One region of the Marinomonas sp. S3726 genome, then DNA from elsewhere that is predicted to be linked to it. Evidence: predicted binding sites of a transcription regulator. Region 1 holds the regulator's gene; the other holds the start of a gene.

Region 1 (7,366 bases):
GTACATTTTGCTGATCTAATAAAACCTTGCCCTCATCAGGCATTAACTGACCACCAATCAAACGTAACAAGGTAGTTTTACCTGTTCCACTCGGACCCATAACCGCGGTAATTTTACCCTTTGGAATTTGTAGCGATATGTCTTTATAAATTGCTCTATCACCACGATAGAAACTCATATTTTGAATATCAACAAAGTTATTGCTCATCAGTTTTCCCTGGTTCTTTATCACCAAACGTGAATATTACACTGGATTTTAATAAATTGAACACTAAAACAAGGAGATTAAGTGGTTTATGGCATTTAAGGTCTTGAATTTATGGAGCAAACTTCATTAAATTAGGCATCATTTTTCACACGAGTTAGTTTTACCTCATGCTGCTATTCTCTGCTGCCCTATTTTTTGGTCTCATTCTCCTAGTTTTTAGTTCCGATAAGTTCATTGAGCACTCTGCATTGGTAGCAGAAAAACTAAATGTAAGCCCAATTGTTATTGGTTTCACCTTAGTTGCCTTAGGCACTTCAGCCCCCGAAATGGTTGTATCAGCGATTGCTGCACTAGATGGTGCACCTGAAATTGCTGTAGGGAACGTCTTGGGGTCTAACATTGCAAATGTAGCGCTTGTATTTGGCGCCACGTTATTAATCAGCGCCATCCCAATAAAAGAAGGTCTTGCTACCAAAGAAGTGCCTATTCTGCTAGGTATCACCATACTTGCTGGCTTACTTATGATGGATAACAGCTTAGAGTTTTTAGATGGCATTATCCTTATTATTGCTTTTTTTGTCGCACTATTCTTACTGTTACGAAACAGCAAAGGTCTAGAAGAGGAGCTTACACAGGAGCTACCAGAAGACGATGGGTCGAGCGTTACTAAATCACTGACAATAGCCGTAATAGGTCTAGCCGTTTTAATTTTGAGTTCAAAAATTCTAGTTTGGGGTGCGACAGGTATAGCGGTTGCTTTTGGTGTCAGTGAGTTACTTATCGGATTAACCATCATAGCAATTGGAACGAGTTTACCAGAGCTTGCAGCGTCAATAACAAGCGCCCTTAAAGGTCACCACGACATTGCCATAGGTAACATTTTAGGCTCAAACCTGTTTAATTTAGCAACTGTACTTCCTTTACCAGCTATTATTGCCCCTGGACTTATAGACCCTAACATCATGGGCAGAGATTATTGGTGGATGTTCTGCACCTCGCTATTTTTAGCACTTTGCATCCTGATTTTCCGTAGAACTAAATCAACCAGCATCCCAAAATGGATCGGTATTATACTGCTTATCAGTTATGCTACTTATTTAATCAGTCTATTTTTACAAGCTAGGTAAAGATTTATCATGAAACAGAAATGGACACTGGTCTCAATTGCTCTAGGTGCAATGCTAGTTTTTAGTTTCACATTTTGGTTTGGCCTTACACCTAAACAAAGTTTGGTACAAAAAAGTGAATTAGAATCTGCACCAGACTTTTTTTTAGAAGGTGTTGAAACAAAAACATTTAATATAGATGGCCAGTTGACAGAAAAGTTGTTAGCGAAAGAAATTAAACACTACCCAATGCAAGGAGAGTCTCATCTTATTGAGCCTATAGTAAGCAAAACTCAAAACGGAAGTATTTGGGTAGCTTCTAGCGAAACAGGCTTAATTAAAGATTCAAGTAACGACATATTGCTAAATGGTTCTGCTAAGATGACAAACCAATCAAATGAATCTGTACCAACTGTCATTACATCCAACAGCATTATTTATACAGATAAAGATCAAAGTATTACTAGCCTTGGCAAAGCCAACATCACATCAGCACAAGGCAATATTAAAGCAGACACTATCACTGCATTTACCAGCACAAATAAAGTAACCATGCAGGGATCTGTACGAGGAAGTTATGAACAAAATCGTTAAATGCTTATTTTTATTAAGCTGCACCATTAGCGCCACTTCTGGGTATGCGTTACCTGAAGATTTTCAAGAAACCATTGAAATCGAAGCAGATTCAGCCTTCATAGATAATGAAAAAGGCAATGCTATCTACATAGGCAATGTAAAAGTTAGCCAAGGCAGCATACTGATTAGTGCCAATAAACTAACCATTACTAGCTCAAAGTCCACTAACAAATACGACAAAATCTTTGCTAAAGGGACAGATGGTCAAGCTGCAAACTTTAGCCAACAAGTAGATATCGCTGGCAATATGGTTATTAGCCGTGGCACCAAAATTTTCTATGATAGCAGCACCTCTATTTTAGAAGTAGAAGGTGAAGGCTTTATTAAGCGAGGTGAAGATGAAATTGCAGCAGGCTTTATCCGCTACGACATGAAAACAGGCACATTCGAAGCAAAGAAAAACAAAGGTGGTCGTGTTTCCATGACATTACAACCCCAATCTAACACACCCCCTAAGGCTAATTAATGGCGATTCTAGAAGCTAAAAATTTGGCTAAGAGCTACAAAAAACGTAAAGTTGTTATTGATGTATCCATAGCTGTAGAGTCCGGCCAAGCGGTTGGCTTATTAGGGCCAAATGGCGCAGGCAAGACCACTTGCTTCTACATGATAGTTGGCATGGTTGCGAATGATGAAGGTGGCATTTTTATTGATGGCGAGCCAGTAACACATTTAGCCATGCATGCAAGAGCACAAAAAGGCATAGGCTACCTTCCTCAAGAAGCGTCCATATTTCGAAAAATGTCTGTTGAAAATAATATTGCCGCCATCTTGGAAACTAGAAAAAGTCTCTCCAAACAAGAAAGAGAGGAGAAGCTTGAAGAGCTTCTTAACGAATTCCACATTACACATATACGAAAGAATTTAGGCATGGCACTTTCTGGTGGTGAAAGGCGTCGTGTTGAAATAGCAAGAGCACTAGCTATGAACCCAAAATTTGTCTTGCTAGATGAACCTTTTGCTGGCGTTGACCCTATCTCTGTTGGGGATATCAAACAAATCATCAAACACCTTCAACAAAGCGGTATTGGCGTCTTAATTACTGACCATAATGTTAGAGAAACATTGGATATTTGCGACAAAGCTTACATAGTGGGCAATGGACACATTATCGCCTCAGGCAATGCGGAAGAAGTCATTTCGAATGAACAGGTAAAAAAAGTTTACCTAGGCGACAACTTCCGACTCTAGATCTTTCTCTTTTACTGAAAAAGGGAGTAATATGCATAACTCGTTCCAAATCATTCTTACAGAAAGTGTTTCACTATGAAGCAATCTTTACAGTTAAAAATTGGTCAACAACTGACCATGACACCTCAATTGCAGCAAGCCATACGTTTACTGCAATTATCTACATTGGACCTGCAACAAGAAATCCATGAATTTTTAGAATCTAATCCCCTTTTAGAAATGGATGATGATGACTTTAATGATACTAGTGTAGAAGAAAATACCGACAAAAAAGATAATGAAGCTAATTCAAATAGCCAAAATAATGATGAAGCAAGAGTAGAGTCTGAGTGGACAGAAAGCATCCCAGAAGAACTATCCATCGACAGCTCTTGGGATGATACTTATCAAAACTCCGCAGCAGCATCAGAAAGCCAAAGCTACGACAATGACTTTGATTTTGAGAGCAGAAATGCACCTTCAGAAAGCATCCAAGACCACCTGATCTGGCAACTTAATTTAACGCCTTTTTCTGAACGTGATATTGAAATTGCCTACTCTATTATTGAGTGCGTCCAACCTGATGGCTACCTAAGCATTTCTATCAATGAGATCTGGCAAGGCTTAATGCCACAACTTGAAGAATTAGAAGAGGACGAGGTATTAGCTGTACAACATAGGCTACAATGCTTTGACCCTGTAGGCGTTTGTTCAGCTGATTTAAGAGAATGCTTGCTAGTTCAATTACAAGCTTACAAAGAACACCCTCTTTACAAGAGCACTCACAACCTAATAAATCAGCACCTCGCTCTATTAGGAAGCAGAGACTTCACCCAGCTATCTCGCAAAACAAAACTAAAAGAAGAAGCCCTAAAGGAAGTTATTGCTCTAATACAGCAACTTAACCCAAGACCTGGTTCTCTTATCGATCAAGATGATACTGATTACGTTATTCCAGATGTTAATGTCAGAAAACGTAATGATATCTGGCAAGTTGAGCTTAACAACGATGCCCTTCCTCCCGTTAGAATCAACAAAACCTATTCATCACTTGCTAATAGCTCTAAAAAAACAGAGGAAGTGAACTACATTAAAAACTCTTTGCAAGAAGCCAAATGGTTTTTAAAAAGCATCCAAAGTCGGAATGAAACCCTACTCAAAGTAGCTAGCTGTATTGTTGAAAAACAAATAGATTTTTTTGAGCTAGGTGAAGAAGCTATGAAACCTATGGTGCTGCATGATGTTGCAGAAGAAGTTGGTATGCATGAATCCACGATCTCTCGTGTTACCACTCAAAAGTATATGCACACACCTAGAGGCATCTTTGAATTGAAATACTTCTTCTCCAGTCACGTAAGTACTGACTCTGGTGGAGAGTGCTCATCAACAGCAATACGAGCCATGATCAAAAAACTCATTACCGATGAACCCGCCAAAAAGCCTTTAAGCGACAACAAGCTTGCAACGGCATTGGCAGATCAAGGCATACAAGTGGCAAGGAGAACCGTTGCTAAATACCGTGAAGCAATGAACATCCCCCCTTCAAATGAACGAAAAAGACTAATATAAAGCGGAATAGAAAGTGTCATTAACTAACATTTTAAAACCAGAACTAGTAATCGCGAATCTTGCTACGACCAGCAAAAAAAGAACACTTGAAAGCATTGCTAATTTGGTAGGAGATAGACTTCATTGCGACAAAGAAGCCGTTTTTGATGCTTTACTGGCTCGCGAAAAACTTGGAAGTACTGGCGTAGGCCAAGGTATTGCTGTACCTCATTGCCGCTTGGAAGAAGCAAACCATACAGCAATGGTTGTTATCTCTTTAGAAAAGGCAATTGACTTTGACGCGATAGACCGCAAAAAAGTCGATCTAATATTTGCTTTAATTGTGCCGCCACAAGAATGTGATCACCACCTAAAAACACTAGGTCAGATTGCAGAATTTGCTCAGTCTCCAGAAAAGTTAGAGTCCTTAAGACAAGCAAATTCAAACCAGGCACTTTACGACACATTTAAATCATTGTTATAGGGACCAACATGTTAGAGCAAGAGATCACTATTATTAACAAACTAGGTTTACATGCCAGAGCAGCTGGTAAACTAGTCGAAACGACATCACGATTTTCATGTGATATTACAATAGATAAAGAAGGTCGCAATGTGGACGGTAAAAGCATCATGGCAATGATGATGCTAGCTGCCTCAAAAGGCACCAATATTACAATCAAAACCAATGGTGAAGATGAAGCTGCAGCACTTGAAGCCATAACAGCACTTATCAATAATCGCTTTGACGAAGAAGAATAATACCTAAACCAAATGGTTGAACAGGATACGCAACAACATCTGCAAACTGTCACAGACTCTCTTGAGTCCGGTGGCACTATGCAAATTAAATACTTACTTAATGGCGCCTTACCTGCGCAAGATGTCGCTCGCCTTCTAGAATCCTCACCGCCAAAAGAAAGACGCCTTCTTTGGGACCTCATAGAACAAAAGAATGAAGGTGAGATACTTCAATACTTAAGTGAAGACATTAGTGTTCAGTTCCTTAAGGAAATGGATACAGAGCAACTTGTTGCCGTAACAGAGCAACTTGAAAGTGATGACCTAGCAGACATACTACAAAACCTGCCTGAGACAGTCGTAGCTGAAGTACTCGCGTCAATGACGGCTCAAGACAGATCTAGAGTCGAATCACTCCTAAGCTACCCAGAAGACTCTGCTGGCGGCTTAATGAATACAGACACCATCACAGTTCGACCCAATATCACTATCGATATTGCATTTCGCTTCTTAAGGCGCCATGCAAGTCTACCTGACATGACAGACAGTTTATTAGTTGTCAGCCGCTCTGATAGATTTTTAGGCACTCTCCCTCTAACCAAACTTCTCGTTGCTGACCCCGAAGCTAGCGTACGAGATATAATGGAAACAGAGACAACGGTAATTGAAGCTAACGCTCCTGCTAGTGAAGTAGCCCAATTATTTGAAAAAATGGACTTAGTATCTGCCCCAGTAATTGACGAAGCTTCCGGCAAACTTTTAGGGCGTATTACCATTGATGATGTCGTCGATGTAATTCGAGATGAAGCAGAACACTCAATGCTCAGTATGGCCGGCCTTGATGATGACGAAGACACTTTTGCCCCCATCATGCAAACCTCTAAGCGTCGCGCAGTTTGGTTAGGCATTAACCTGATTACAGCTTTTATTGCCTCTTATGTAATTGGCCTTTTTCAAAACACAATTGATCAGGTCGTTGCTCTCGCCATTCTTATGCCCATTGTTGCCAGCATGGGCGGAATAGCAGGCTCACAAGTACTAACATTGGTTATTCGAGGTATAGCATTAGGCCATATAGGTGCAGCTAATACACGATGGCTTTTAAACAGAGAGATTGTCGTCGGCTTTTTAAACGGCATACTTTGGGCCATTGTTGTGGGCGCTTTAACTGCATATTGGTTTGACAACATTGAGATTGCCTATATCATAGCGGGCGCATTAATCATTAATTTACTGTTTGCCGCCCTTGTCGGCACACTCCTCCCTATTACATTAAAGCGCTTGGGCATAGACCCAGCTCTTGCGGGTAACGTAATACTCACTACAGTGACAGATGTAGTCGGTTTTTTATCCTTTTTAGGGCTAGCAACTATTTTTCTTATTTAGGCTCACATGACAGACTTTGATCAATTAGAAGACGACGAAAACTTTATTAGTAAAACTCAAATCAAGCGTGAAATGGAAGCGCTGCAAGCTTTGGGTAAGAAGCTACTTAATTTAAGTAAGGCACAGCAAAAAAAAGTTGAGATGTCTGACACCCTACGAGATGCATTAGCTGAAGCTGATCGTATAAAGAAGCATGAAGCCATGCGTCGCCATATGCAATATATCGGACGCATTATGCGCACAGAAGATCACGAAAAAATTGCAGCTCGCATTGAGTTATTTGATACAACTTCTGCCGCTCATAACAAAATGTTTCATCAACTTGAAAACCTACGTGACGCATTAATTGGCGAAAACAGTCAAAGTGTTTTACAAGAGTACCTAAGCGAAAACCCTGATGTTGATATTCAGCACTTTAGACAACTCATTAGACAAGCTCAAAAAGAAGTCAGTCAAAATAGCAAAACAACAAACCGTAAAAAGCTATTTAGGCTATTAAGAGAAGTTCAAGACAAAAAACTTGGACTTGCCTAACCCCTATTTAGGACGAGCCAACACTAGTTAATAAAAA
Region 2 (7,366 bases), on a different contig from region 1:
GGTTGGATCAGATGGATCAAAGGCTTCTCGCGCAACACTAATTGGCGGAACAACATTAGCTGCCAGCATGGTATCAGCAATAGCCACACCATTTAACGTACCCGTAATAGCAAAAGGCGTTTGCGCCAAGCTAGTTACACTGGCCGTATCTGGCTGACCCGCTCCCATATATAGAAGCTGGAACGGCTCTTCATTAACACCATCACCATTAAGATCTTTACCTTCTTCTGGACCATTAAAGGTGGCATATTGATCAACCATCCAAGCAGCACCTGTATCATCTGTCGCAGCACCATCAACACTGGCATGCACCTGATAAGTATTTGGCAACTCAGACTTAGCATAATAATAAGTAATAATATGATTAGCACCAGCAGCATCAGTTATCGTCTGAGTTTGGGTAAAGTCATAAGTCTCAGGATCATTAGGATCAAAATCAGCCTCAATATAAGGCGGAACATCCTTCGACTCAGAATCAAGGTTAACCTGAATTTCGATATTTGCAGTTGCTTGTGGCGAAATTCTATCGGTAGGTACTTGAAGGTTTTCCAAGTTACCACCCACTATACCATCAACTGCATTATAACCTTCTACGTTAGCACCATCATTGGTTACAAGATAACCCTCAGCATCTAATTTGAAATCACCAGCACGAGTATAGGCTTGTGTTCCACCTAGATTTAAAACAAAGAAACCTGTGCCATCAACAGCCAAATCAAGGTTGTTATCTGTGTAAGCAATATTACCCGCAGAGAAAGCCTGCGCGATGTTATTTACACTCACACCCGAACCAATAGTATTATTACTACCAGCACCAACAACACTGGTATTATATAAATCACCAAACTCTATTCTAGACTGCTTAAAACCCGTTGTATCCGAGTTGGCAATATTGTCACCCGTTACACTTAATGCATCGGCAGACGCTTTAATACCAGATAATGCTGTATTGAAACCCATAACCCTCTCACTTAGCCAACTATATCAAGCTCTTCAGTTAATCCAATTTTGCCCACCCCTGATACATTCAACTCTGTACCATTCGGGCCACTAATCGTTACACCTTCAATCTTGGCAGGAAGCCGAGTCATTAAAGATGTCTTTACACCCTCTCCATCAATAGAAAGAGCCTTAAAATTATATTCTCCGGCTGCTAATGCATTACCTTCATTATCTTTGCCATCCCATACAAATGACTCTTCATGCACATTCATATCACGCACAAGCTGCCCATCTGCATTACGTATTTCTAATGTTGTCGACAAAGACACTTCAGGAATATTCATTTTAACCGGCACATCACCACCCTCATCTAAGGTAGCAACATTGGTATTCGCCATGATTTTTTGACCAACGAGTGTCGATGCAGAAATAGCCTGACTAGAGGTTAATGCACTCGTCATAGACTCCAGTTGAGTCGAAATAGTTGACAGCTCTTCAAGAGAACTCATCTCAGCAATTTGAGAAACCATCTTATTAGTATCTTGGGGCGCTGTGGGGTCTTGCGCTTTTAGTTGCTCAATATAAAGCGTCATAAAAACATCAGTATCCGTTAACGCTTTGGAGTCTTCAGTTGCTTCAACATCAACTCCAGCCTTAACCTTGGCATTATCCGTACCATACTGAGAAATTAGCCCACTTAAGCTAGCATCAAAATCTGCCATAAACTACCTCTACGCTTGCCCAAGAGTTAGCATTTTCTGCATCATACTCTTAGCAGAATTCATCACTTCAACGTTGGTTTGAAATGACCTTGACGCGGACATCATATCGGCCATTTCTTCTACTGGGTTCACATTAGAATAGTAGACATAGCCAGTCTCATTTGCCATTGGATGATCAGGTTCATACCTTGGCTGCAAAGGTGCATCAGATTCAACAATACCTTTTACCTCAACACCAACACCTGCTCCAAACTCATCATTTGAAACCTCATTCCACCCATAACCACGCATAGACTCTTGCATCATGGTCGAAAAGACAGGCTTACGAGCTCGGTAGGTTTGATCTTCAGAACTTGCAACCGTTTCAGCATTAGCAATGTTACTTGCAACCGTATTCAAACGTACTGTTTGAGCACTCATCGCTGAACCGGAAATAGCAAAGATATTATTAAGCGACATTCTTATGAGCCTCCATTAAGAGCTTTCTTCATCGAACTGATTTTTCGATCAAGAAACATAAAGCTGGTATCAAACTGCAAAGAGTTCTGAGCAAATTCAGCTTGCTCTCTTTGCAAATCTACGGTATTCCCATCCAAAGAAGGCTGGGAGGCCACACGGTACGATAAATCTTCATCTTCACGAATTGAACTAGAAGCTAAATCAAAATGCTTAGAATTGGTTGAACGCATTTTTAAAGCATCACCCTGAGCCCTAGACATAGCAGATGAAAAGCTAATATCACGCGCTTTAAAGTTTGGGGTGTCTGCATTAGCAATATTATTCGCAAGAACAGCCGCACGATCACTTCGAAATTTTAAAAACTTATCATGACCTGCAAAAGCACTATCAAACGAAATTGCCATTTATTAAGCCTCTTTTCTTCATTCAATTCATTGGGTCTCTTGATAAAGCAATTATGATGCCAATTTAAATAAGCCCGCAAAGCTAATAGAAACGCATTAACTCAAATTAGTTTTGAGCTTGAACGGCAAAAAGCGGCAACAAAGTGAAGGAAGGCATGCGGCAAACAAAAATAGGAGACAAGCCTGCTGCCATTGGCAAAAAACAGGCAATAAAAAAGCCAGCTACCTAGATAGCTGACTTTTTAAATTTTTTAGCGTCACCTAATTCAGGTGAAACTATTTAGCACGATAAACAATACCCGGGTGACATTGGACTATTTCAAACATATCCGACAAACCACTTAACGCTTCAGAGCCCCCTAAAAATAAATAACCTCCAGGGTTAAGCGCCTTATGCATTCTCGTTAAGATATCCAACTTCAAATCCGCAGAAAAATAGATCAATACATTTCGACAAAAGATCACATCAAACTTACCTAACGCTGTATAGCTTTCGATTAAATTTAAGTATCTAAAGTCAACTCGACTACTTATTGCTGATTTGATTTTCCAAGATCCATTCTCTTGTTTATCAAAATACTTTTTTTGCCTATCTACAGCGAGTCCACGAGCAATAGCAAGATGGTCATATTCAGCCTGCTTTGCGTGAGCTAATATATTAGTACAAATATCTGTCGCTATAATTTTCTCGCCAGCTCTTAAAACACCAGGGTTTGAGGCTTTAAACTCATCAATAACCATACTAATAGAGTATGCTTCTTGCCCTGTTGATGCTGCTGCTGACCAAATCCTCAAGGCAGACTTGCCCTTTTCAGGAAGTATTCTATCTTTCAAAATATTAAATGGATGAGCATCACGAAACCATAAGGTTTCATTTGTTGTCATCGCATTTATTACTTCTTCTTTTAATTTAGCACTTCCGAACTTCTTTAATGCCTCAACCAATTGTTCGAGCTTAGTAAAGCCCTCTCGCTCCAACAATTTCCCCAAACGGCTCGCAACAAGATATTGCTTATTATCACTAAGCAAAATGCCACAGGCTTGTTCTAGGTAATTGCGAAAATGTTCATACCCCTGAGGAGTTATGGCATTTGTACTACTCAGCATCTAGCCCCCGACACCATGTCTTTCCAATGCAGTTAATAGCACCAAAGATTAACTCTTTGAGCATTAACTTGCTTCAACTTGCTTTTCAATTGCCTCGATCGCAATTTTAGCTAATTCATCCGGTTGGAATTTTGCCAAGAATCCATCTGCGCCTACTTTCTTAACCATGGCCTCATTAAATACACCACTTAATGAAGTATGTAATAGGATGAAAAGTTCTTGTAGTCGACTATCGTTCCTGATTTCAGTTGTGAGGGTATAGCCATCCATTTCAGGCATCTCAATATCAGAAATAATCATGGAGAATTCTTTAGTAACATCACCACCGTCATCCGCCATATTTCTCAAGAAGTCGATTGCCTCACGACCGTCACATAAAACGGTTGTGGCAAAACCAACATCTTCCATACAACGCTTAATCTGTTTACGGGCCACGCTGGAATCGTCAACAATTAAGATGTGGTGTTTAACCGCTTCTGTTTGGAACTCTTCACTGACAATACCAGTCGAAATATTTTGTTTAGTTGGAGCAACTTCAGAAAGAATTTGTTCAACATCAATAATTTCGACCATTTCTTTTTCTACCTGACACACGGCTGTTAGGTAGTTATCGTTTGAAAGTCCTTTTGGTGGTGGCTGAATATCGCTCCAGTTCATATTAACAATACGCTCAACACCTTTAACCAAAAAGCCCTGAATTCTGCGATTATATTCAGTAATAATGACAAAGCATTGATCAATATTTTCAATTGGACTGTCTCCAGTCGCCAAGCCGAGATCAAGAATGGGAATAGTTCCACCTCGAATATGCGCTACACCACGAACAACAGGGCTACTGTGAGGCATGCTTGTTAACTTAGGGCACTGTAAAACTTCCTTAACTTTAAAAACATTGATTCCATACACTTGCTTTCCATTCAAGCGAAATAGCAATAACTCAAGGCGGTTCTCCCCAACTAATTGGGTACGCTGATTAACGCTTTCGAGAACTCCGGCCATAAATGCCTCCTACTTGTGATGACACGATTTGAGATTAAACTCTTAAATAGAATATATCGTCCAATGATAGAGTGAATTCTGTTATTTTACTAATCCCTTTAACGCCCACTTTTAATTTTTTATGGAAATAACTGCTCTATGAAGCAATACAAGTTAATTTCAATCATATTTGCGTTGTTGTGCAACAATGTTTTTGCAGCAACAACAGAAGAACAAATTAACTATTTTATTAAAAACATTGAACTACCTAGACTCGCTTCTAGTTACCCCAATGCAGAAATTATTATCAGCTTAGAAAATAGAGGTGGGTTAAATTACCTTCCGGCATGTGATCAGGCGATATCAGTCGAAAACCAAAGAGTAAACTCAAAGAAAAGAACAACTTACGCAATATCTTGCCAACAACCTGAGTGGAAATCTTTTATTCCCGTATCCCAAAAAATTCTTGTTGAAGCAATAAAAGCAATCGCTCCAATCAGAAGAAAACAAACAATTGACGCAAGCAATACTGTGTTAGATAAGGTTGATTTAACGCAAGTTAGAGGGCAAGTTTACTCGCCCTCTTCACCGCCTTACGGCCTCATTGCAAAACGTAACATAAATATAAATACCTTTATAACCAAAGAATTAACTGAACTTCCAATTATTGTTAAACGAGGTCAAAACGTACTCATTTCAGCTCAAAGCGGCTTAATTAACGTCAAAATGAATGGGGTTGCGGCCGAAGACGGTACACTCGGACAACAAATTAAAGTTAAAAATGTAAGTTCTGGTCGTTTTGTGTACGGTAAAGTTGTTTCTGAAGCCGAGATTCGAGTAAACTATTAGGAAATCAGTGAAGAGATTAAAATAACTTTGTATTTATTCATTAAATACCTAAAGTTATAGGTCAATATGCCGATTAAAATGTTAGGCAGGTAAAAAGTTTTAGGCAAAAACTTAGAGGCGAAACAAAATGGCATTTAATATCAATGGGTATGGCAATCAACCCAGCGTAACAAAGAACGATAGATTACAAAAATCTAACGACGAACAAGAGTCAAGTAAATCTGTTCAAGCAGAAAAAAGTGGCACACTTACTGACGACACAGTAAAGCTAAGTGGTGCAGCTCAATCGATGCAAAGCCATCAAAGCAAGATCAATAGCATGCCAGATATGGATATGGCTAAGGTCGAGCAAATTAAGCTTGCTATCTCATCTGGTCAATATAAAGTTGACTCAGAGAAATTGGCGAGCAATATGGTTGCTATGGACTCAATGTTTTAGGCCTAAGACACACTTATTGCCATGCTGCCTCTCATCCCTGTCCTTAAGCGAAATATAGAATTATTAAATATTCTTCTTGATCTTCTGACGCAAGAAAGAGCTGCTTTTGGCTCTTTAAATACTACTCGTATCCAAGAAATATCTGATGCTAAACAGTCTGCCATTGACGAATTAGACTCACTTGGAGAGAAGCAACACAAGATCCTCTGCAAATTTGGGGTTATCAACCCTAGAAAGCCTGAGCCAGGTGCATTTAAAAACTGGCTATCTCAACAGTCGCCCGATGATGAAACCCGACTACTAGTTGAAGAGTGTGAAGAGTTACTGGTTCAATGCAAAGGCAAAAATTTTGCTAACGAAAGAGTATTAAGTTCTGTTCGCCGCCGCAATCAAGCTATGCTAGAAATCCTTAAAGGCCAAAACAAGAAACACAGGGTTTACACTGCTACGGGAGATAGTCGACCTATCAGCAGTAAACACATTATCGGAAGTGCCTAATTAACTGTTTATAATCAATGACTAATAATTGAAATAAGCACAAAATTAAGGTATAAAATCGCACACATACTAAGTCCTCATAGGTAAACAGGATATACCTGCCGCCTCCTAAGCGGCTATTCCAGGTTCGAGTCCTGGTGAGGACACCATCCCCCTTTCGTTATTCCTAATTTAAATCTAATCCTTTCACTTTCTTTACAATCAACTGAACTTTTTATATACCAGAATGTCCTAACTGAAGTTATTTAATATCCCTGGACAAGCTAATGATAGAAATGCTCATTAACTGGACTCAAAACCCAGCTTTGCTCTTTATAGGCATCATTTTGATGTCATATCTTCTAGAAGATGCTGCGATTATTAGCGCTGCTCTTTTAGGGGTTGAAGGCAGCCTCTCATACACAGCAGGTCTAATATCTATTTTTATTGGTATCGCCAGTGGTGACTTAATTCTTTACTACTTAGGCAAATCAAGCCACAGAATTCAGTGGGCTAAAAAACGACTGGAATCAAAGACAGGTATCGAGATTAGTAAACGATTACAAAAGACTGCTTTTTGGTCAATCTTCATCATTCGTTTCATTCCAGGGTTAAGAAGTATTAGCTACTTAGCCTGTGGTGCATTAAAAGTCGACCTGAAAGTCTTTTTCCTTTCTGTCATGAGTGCCACTGCGCTATGGTGTATCTTTATCTACAGCGCCATCTTCTTCATTGGTGATGCCCTATGGCTAACTGATTCAGCTTGGCGTTGGGCGCTTGCCCCAGTTCTACTTTTAATTATTTATTTTGCTAATAGACAAGTTAGCCAGGCCATCACTAAGGAGCCTTCAGTTTGAAAACACACAGCATCCCATTACCAAAAGGTATTAATGAAGGTATGCCTCCTCTTGAGGTGAGCGATAACATCACCTCATTTTTTGAGTTTTGGCCTGCATGGGCCATGTACACCCCCGTGATTATCCAATGGC

What was found. Region 1 encodes sigma-54, which starts transcription at its own class of promoters, with help from an activator protein. Its sites were predicted from a motif close to TGGCACNNNNNTTGCTNT; they were not measured.
Region 2: a site for sigma-54 is predicted at 2,572-2,589, ahead of flgB (flagellar basal body rod protein FlgB). Genes of this name have one in related genera too.

Annotation. Positions count from the first base shown of each region.
Region 1 covers NZ_JXYC01000010.1:82,887-90,252, reverse strand. The annotation lists gene TW85_RS09215 (ATP-binding cassette domain-containing protein) at 1-208, opposite strand, end outside; gene TW85_RS09210 (calcium/sodium antiporter) at 376-1,335, shown strand; gene lptC (LPS export ABC transporter periplasmic protein LptC) at 1,345-1,908, shown strand; gene lptA (lipopolysaccharide transport periplasmic protein LptA) at 1,892-2,416, shown strand; gene lptB (LPS export ABC transporter ATP-binding protein) at 2,416-3,141, shown strand; gene TW85_RS09190 (RNA polymerase factor sigma-54) at 3,217-4,689, shown strand; gene ptsN (PTS IIA-like nitrogen regulatory protein PtsN) at 4,703-5,152, shown strand; gene TW85_RS09180 (HPr family phosphocarrier protein) at 5,161-5,430, shown strand; gene mgtE (magnesium transporter) at 5,443-6,795, shown strand; gene yjgA (ribosome biogenesis factor YjgA) at 6,802-7,329, shown strand.
Region 2 covers NZ_JXYC01000009.1:101,750-109,115, forward strand. The annotation lists gene TW85_RS07975 (flagellar hook-basal body complex protein) at 1-960, opposite strand, end outside; gene TW85_RS07980 (flagellar hook capping FlgD N-terminal domain-containing protein) at 972-1,664, opposite strand; gene flgC (flagellar basal body rod protein FlgC) at 1,674-2,123, opposite strand; gene flgB (flagellar basal body rod protein FlgB) at 2,126-2,527, opposite strand; gene TW85_RS07995 (protein-glutamate O-methyltransferase CheR) at 2,804-3,634, opposite strand; gene TW85_RS08000 (chemotaxis protein CheV) at 3,698-4,633, opposite strand; gene flgA (flagellar basal body P-ring formation chaperone FlgA) at 4,772-5,461, shown strand; gene flgM (flagellar biosynthesis anti-sigma factor FlgM) at 5,589-5,900, shown strand; gene flgN (flagellar export chaperone FlgN) at 5,922-6,398, shown strand; tRNA gene TW85_RS08020 (tRNA-Arg) at 6,472-6,547, shown strand; gene TW85_RS08025 (VTT domain-containing protein) at 6,665-7,234, shown strand; gene TW85_RS08030 (D-alanine--D-alanine ligase) at 7,231-7,366, shown strand, end outside.